Regions from separate parts of the Streptomyces roseoviridis genome, predicted to be linked through region 2. Evidence: predicted binding sites of a transcription regulator. Region 2 holds the regulator's gene; the other holds the start of a gene.
What was found. Region 2 encodes HspR, which represses chaperone genes until heat shock. Its sites were predicted from a motif close to TTGAGNNNNNNNNNCTCAA; they were not measured.
Positions count from the first base shown of each region.

Region 1 (3,406 bases), 1.5 Mb from region 2:
GGACCAGCTCCATGCGGTCGAGCAGCGCCTCGGGGATGGCCTCCAGGACGTTGGCGGTCGCGAGGAAGACGACGTCGCTGAGGTCGAGTTCGACCTCCAGGTAGTGGTCGCGGAAGGTGTGGTTCTGCGCGGGGTCGAGGACCTCCAGGAGCGCCGCCGCCGGGTCGCCCCGGAAGTCTGAGCCGACCTTGTCGATCTCGTCGAGGAGGACGACGGGGTTCATGGACCCGGCCTCCTTGATCGCGCGGACGATCCGGCCGGGCAGGGCGCCGACGTAGGTGCGCCGGTGGCCGCGGATCTCCGCCTCGTCCCGTACGCCGCCGAGCGCGACCCGGACGAACTTCCGCCCCATCGCGTGGGCCACGCTCTCGCCGAGCGAGGTCTTGCCGACGCCGGGCGGGCCGACCAGGGCGAGCACGGCGCCGCCGCGCCGGCCGCCGACCACGCCGAGGCCGCGTTCGGCGCGCCGCTTGCGCACCGCCAGGTATTCGGTGATGCGCTCCTTCACGTCCTCCAGGCCCGCGTGTTCGGCGTCGAGGACGGCCTTGGCGCCCTGGATGTCGTACTGGTCCTCGGTCCGCTCGTTCCACGGCAGTTCGAGGACGGTGTCGAGCCAGGTGCGGATCCAGGAGCCCTCGGGCGACTGGTCGCTCGCCCGCTCCAGCTTCTCGACCTCCTTGAGGGCCGCCTCGCGGACCTTCTCGGGCAGGTCGGCGGCCTCGACGCGGGCGCGGTAGTCGTCGGACTCGTCGCCCTCGCTCTCGCCGTTGAGCTCGCGCAGCTCCTTGCGGACGGCTTCGAGCTGGCGGCGCAGCAGGAACTCGCGCTGCTGCTTGTCGACGCCCTCCTGGACGTCCTTGGCGATGGTCTCGGCGACGTCCTGCTCGGCGAGGTGGTCGCGCAGCTGGGTGGTGGCGAGCTTGAGGCGGGCGACGGGGTCGGCGGTCTCCAGGAGCGCGACCTTCTGCTCGACGGTGAGGAAGGGCGAGTACCCGGAGTTGTCGGCGAGGGCGCCGACGCCCTCGATCTGCTGGACGCGGTCGACGACCTGCCAGGCGCCGCGCTTCTTCAGCCAGGTGGTGGCCAGCGCCTTGTACTCCTTGACGAGTTCGGTCACGGCGCCGGGCAGCGGGTCGGGCACGGTCTCCTCGACCACGGTGCCCTCGACCCACAGGGCGGCGCCGGGTCCGGTGGTGCCGGCGCCGATGCGCACGCGGCCGAGGCCGCGGATGAGCGCGCCCGGGTCGCCGTCGGACAGCCGGCCGACCTGCTCGACGGTGCCGAGGACGCCGGTCCCGGCGTAGGTGCCGTCGACCCGGGGCACCAGGAGCACCCGGGGCTTTCCGTTCCCTCCGCGCGCGGCGGCCTGGGCGGCCTCGACCGCGGCCCGCACGTCGTTGTCGGACAGGTCCAGCGGCACCACCATTCCGGGCAGCACGACCTCGTCGTCGAGCGGCAGCACAGGCAGAGTGAGCGGCACGGACGCCATGGACTCAGAAGCCATGATCTCCCCTTCGGCAGTCAAGTTGAGCTGTATGGACTCAATGCACCTGCGCCGCCGAATGTTCCCCACCATCTGTTCGCTCTGAGCGATCAGGCTCCCCCGCACCGTGAACGGCCGATGTAATGCCCTCATGGATATTGCAGCCATTACAGCAGCCTGGGTGGCCGGCTGGACCGTCTCCCGGGGCACCCCCGCCGCCGTCGTCGCGCCCTGGGGCTACCGGATCGACGTGGGGCTGCCCCGGCATCCGTTCCGGCACGTCCTGCCGCACCCGGACGCGGTGTCCGTCGGGAAGCTGTGCGCCGACGTCACCGAGCCGTACGCCTGGCTCAAGGTGATGGCGACCCCCGAGGAGGTGGCGCCGTGGATCACCGAGGGCTGGACGATCCCGGACGACCCCGGCTTCATGATGACCAAGACCCTCGACCCGTCCGCCCGGCCCGCGCCCCCCGAGGGGTACGCGCGGACGACGGAGACCCACGACGGCGTCATCCGGGTCCGGATCCTCGCCCCCGACGGCACCCTGGCCGCCCGGGGCCAGATCGCGCCGACCGGCGCGACCGCCGTCGCCGACCAGATCGAGACGGACCCAGCCCACCGGCGCCGCGGCCTCGGCGCCAACGTGATGCGCACCCTGGAGGCGGCCGCCGCACAGGCCGGCGCGAGGACCGGCGTCCTCTCGGCCACCACGGACGGGATGGCGCTGTACGGCTCGCTCGACTGGCGCTACAGGGGCCCGCTGACCGGAGTCGTCCGCACCGGTTGAGTCGTTCCTGCTGCGCCGTGACCGGGCGAGCGGCATGCTCGGCTCATGGAGTACGCGCAGCGGTACGGGAGGGGGGCCGCACTGGCGGCCGTGGTCGCCGCCGCCGTGGCCGTGGCCGGGTGCGGCGGGCCGGCGCCGACGGCACCGGGCGACAAGCCGAGCACCACCCTGAGCATCCCGCCCGTTCCGAGCGGGCCCGCCACCGCCACCGCCACCGGGGGCAGAAACGATCCGGCCCCTCAGGAGGTCCTCGTCGAGGTCGTCGTCAACGGCGGCCTCGCGGGGGTCGTCAACAAGCTGGTCGTGCACCACGACGGCGGCTACACCGTCCGCTCCGGCACCGGGCCCGCCCGCGACGGCCGGATGACCGCCGCCGAGACCGCAGCCCTCCGCGCCGCCCTGGAGGACCCGGCCTACGCCCGGGTCCCGGCCCGCCCGACGGGGGCGCCGGTGGCCGACGGCTTCACGTACCACCTGACCCACGACCACCGGCTCGTGGTCACGCAGGACGGCGAGAACCGCCCGCCGGCCCTCCAGCGCGTCCTCGACGCCCTCCCCGGGGGCGGCCCGCCCACCGCGCCCTGACGGCCCCGCCCGCGGCGCGCCGGCCGATCCGTGCGGACCCCCGGGCTCGTCCGGCCCGCACCGCTCGTTGAGCGTTTGTCCCGGCCGCCCGCGCACGCCCAGGATGGCCGGGACCAGACACGTACACATCGAGCCACGGAGTGAGCATGACCAGCCCCGTCACCCTCGACCGGCGCGAGGGCCCGTACGGAGAAGTCGTCCTGCGGCAGCGCGACGCGCACTACGAGATCATCGCCAACGGCACGTTCCTGATGGACACCTCCGACGGCCGCTCCGAGCGGCTGCTCGTCGACGCGGCGCTCGCGGCCCTGCCCGAGAGCCGGCACGGCCGCGCCGCCGTCCTCGTCGGCGGCCTGGGGGTCGGCTTCTCGCTCGCGCACGCGGCCGCCGACCCCCGCTGGGGCCGGATCGTCGTCGCCGAGCGTGAGGAGGCGATCATCGACTGGCACCGGGAGGGCCCGCTCGCCGCCATCTCGGGCGCGGCGCTGGCCGATCCGAGGACCGTGATCCTGCACACGGACCTCGTCACGCACGTCCGCACCTCCCCCGAC
Region 1 is NZ_BAAAWU010000001.1:2,418,483-2,421,888, forward strand. Features, by position in the region: gene lon (endopeptidase La) at 1-1,504, opposite strand, end outside; gene ABD954_RS10675 (GNAT family N-acetyltransferase) at 1,635-2,270, shown strand; gene ABD954_RS10680 (hypothetical protein) at 2,316-2,855, shown strand; gene ABD954_RS10685 (spermidine synthase family protein) at 3,002-3,406, shown strand, end outside.
Region 1: lon (endopeptidase La) is a predicted target of HspR. The motif match lies at 1,527-1,545, and genes of this name have one in related genera.

Region 2 (3,406 bases):
CGGAGATCAAGAAGGCGTACCGGAAGCTCGCCCGCGAGAACCACCCGGACGCCAACAAGAACGACGCCGGCGCCGAGGCGCGCTTCAAGGAGATCTCCGAGGCGAACGACGTCCTCGGCGATCCCAAGAAGCGCAAGGAGTACGACGAGGCCCGCGCCCTGTTCGGCAACGGAGGCTTCCGGGCCGGCGGCCCGGGCGGGGGCTCGTTCAACTTCGACCTGGGCGACCTCTTCGGCGGTGCCCAGGGCCCCGGCGGGGCCGGCGGCTTCGGCGGCGGTCTCGGGGACGTCTTCGGCGGCCTGTTCAACCGGGGCGGCGGGGCCGGCACCCGTACGCAGCCGCGCCGCGGCCAGGACATCGAGTCCGAGGTGACGCTCAGCTTCACCGAGGCCATCGAGGGCGCGACCGTGCCGCTGCGGATGACCAGCCAGCAGCCCTGCAAGGCGTGTTCGGGCACCGGCGACAAGAACGGCACGCCGCGGGTGTGCCCGACCTGCGTCGGCACCGGACAGGTCTCGCGCGGCAGCGGCGGCGGCTTCTCGCTGACCGACCCGTGCGTGGACTGCAAAGGGCGCGGCCTGATCGCCGAGACGCCCTGCGACATCTGCAAGGGCAGCGGGCGCGCCAAGTCCTCGCGCACCATGCAGGTCCGCATCCCCGCCGGTGTCTTCGACGGCCAGCGGATCCGGCTGCGCGGCAAGGGCGCCCCGGGCGAGCGCGGCGGGCCGAACGGCGACCTGTACGTGGTCGTGCACGTCGACGCCCACCCGGTGTTCGGCCGCAAGGACGACAACCTGACCGTCACGGTGCCCGTCACGTTCGACGAGGCGGCGCTGGGCGGCGAGATCAAGGTGCCGACCCTGGGCGGCCCGGCGGTCACCCTGAAGCTGCCCGCCGGGACTCCCAACGGCCGCACCATGCGCGCCCGGGGCAAGGGCGCGGTCCGCAAGGACGGCACGCGCGGCGACCTGCTGGTGACGGTGGAGGTCGCGGTGCCGAAGGAGCTGGACGACAAGGCCCGTGAGGCCCTGGAGACGTACCGCGAGGCCATGGCGGGCGAGGACCCCAGGGCAGAGCTGTTCCAGGCCGCGAAGGGAGCTTGAGGAGATGGACGGCCGTCGCCGTAACCCTTATGAACTGACCGACGAGACGCCGGTGTACGTCATCTCGGTGGCGGCCCAGCTCTCCGGTCTGCACCCGCAGACGCTGCGTCAGTACGACCGTCTGGGCCTGGTGTCCCCGGACCGCACGGCGGGCCGCGGACGCCGTTATTCGGCCCGTGACATCGAGCTGCTCCGTCAGGTGCAGCAGCTGTCGCAGGACGAGGGCATCAACCTGGCCGGCATCAAGCGCATCATCGAGCTGGAGAACCAGGTCGCGGCGCTGCAGCAGCGGGTGGCGGAGCTGTCGTCGGCGGTCGAGGGCGCGGCGGCGGCCATGCGCCAGCGCGAGGCCCAGGTGCACGCCTCGTACCGCCGTGACCTGGTCCCGTACCAGGACGTGCAGCAGGCGAGCGCCCTCGTGGTGTGGCGGCCGGGTCACAAGCGCGGCGAGTAGCCGTCGTTCTCCGACGCTCCTTCAGGTCTCCCGAAGGCCCCTTCCGTTCCGGCGGAGGGGGCCTCGTCGTGTCCTCGGGGGAAACGAGGACGTGTGCTTCAGGGGATGAGCTCGCCCACGATGTCGGCGGCGGTCTGCCACCAGGGCTGGGCGCCGGTGCCGAAGGCGGCGGCGAGGGCGGTTCCGACGGCCCGGTCCCGCGGGGTGGCGTCGGGGGACCAGTCGGCGTCGACGCGGCCGTCGCCGGTGGACTCCAGGGTGCCCAGCGGCCGTCCGTCGCGGGTGAGCCGGCTCTCTCCGTAGGAGCAGGGCACGAGCCGGTAGCGGGCCTGGGAGACGACGGCGTCGACGCGGTAGGAGCGGCGGGAGAGGCGGCCCTTGGCGGGGCGCAGGCCGGCCGGTCGTCCGTCCACGGTGAGGGTGAGCAGGGCGGGGTCGCGGGTGCCGATGGGGGTGTGGTCGTCGGGGGCGGTGCCGGGGGTCCGCAGGAGTTCCACGGTGGGCATCCGGTGGCCGGTGACGCGCAGGGTGCCGGCGGGGCCGTCGAGGTCGATGTGGGCGTACACGCTGGTCAGTTGTCCCGTTCGAGGATGCCGGAGCGGGCGATGAGGTAGCCGAGCTGGGCGCGGCTGCCGCTGCCGAGGGCGGCGGCGAGCTTGGCGATGTGGGCGCGGCAGGTGCGGACGTTCATGCCGAGGCGGCGGGCGATGGCCTCGTCGACGTGTCCCTCGACGAGGAGTTTGGCGATGGAGCGCTGGACGCCGCTGATGCCGCCCTGCGGCGGTTCGTAGGCGACGGGGGCGTCGAGGGGGGTGGCCTGGAGCCAGAACTGGTCGAAGACGCCGCCGAGATACTCGACGAGCCCCTGGTGGCGCAGTTCGAGCGCGATGGTGCGGTCGCGGCTCGCGGGCACGAAGGCGACCTTGCGGTCGACGATGATGAGCCGGTCGATGATCTCTTCGAGGGTGCGGACCTCCACCTCGGGCCCTATGCGTTCGAGGTAGGCCAGGGTGATGGGCTGGTGGCGCGCGGTGTGCTGGTAGAGGGTGCGCATCCTGATGCCCTTGCCGAGCAGGGGGCGGACCCGTCGGAGTGCTTCTCCGAAGGTGTGGGCGCTGCGGCCCTTTCCCGGTTGTACGGTGAGGAGTTCGGAGGTGCACTCGGCGACGGCGCGGTCCAGGCTGGCGTTGATGCGCTCCAGGCCCTCGAGGACCGTGATGGCGTGGGTCATCGAGGGGTCGCGGGCGCCGAGGGTCATGAACGGCTCGAACGCGTCGGAGAGGGTGAGGGTCAGGCGCCGGCGTTCCTGTATCTCCTTCTCTATGGGGAGCAGGAGCCGGGCGAGCGCGGCCGAAGGGGCGACCGGGCGGAGCCATTCGGCGTCGTCGGGGTCGGGACGCAGCAGGTCGAGGTCCATGAGGCAGGGGGCGGGCCCGATCTCGGAACGGGCGATGCGACCGGAGCGAAGGGCCTCGGTGTAGAGCCGGGTGCCCGCTTCGCACAGGTCTGCGTGCGTGTGAGAATGTCCCGGTTCGTCAGGTTCTATCCGCATACGTACACCCCCAGGCTTTTGCATTACAGGAACATGATGCATTGAGCGAGTGGTGGAAACGGGATGAGTGAGCCATCGTCGTGACTTGCGGGGGAGCAGGTTGTTACACACCTTCAAGTGAGGTTGCTCGGTCATGTCCAAGAAGCTCATACGCACCGTAGCCGGTGTCGCACTGATGGCTGCTGCCGCTGTGGGAGCGGTCACGGCAACCGAGGACCCGGGGTGGGGTTCGCAGACGAGGGTCGTGAACGCCGACCCGGGCTGGGGACTGTCGCCGGTGCTCAACGGCGACCCGGG
Region 2 is NZ_BAAAWU010000001.1:3,960,437-3,963,842, forward strand. Features, by position in the region: gene dnaJ (molecular chaperone DnaJ) at 1-1,103, shown strand, start outside; gene ABD954_RS17945 (heat shock protein transcriptional repressor HspR) at 1,108-1,557, shown strand; gene ABD954_RS17950 (hypothetical protein) at 1,656-2,123, opposite strand; gene ABD954_RS17955 (helix-turn-helix transcriptional regulator) at 2,129-3,109, opposite strand.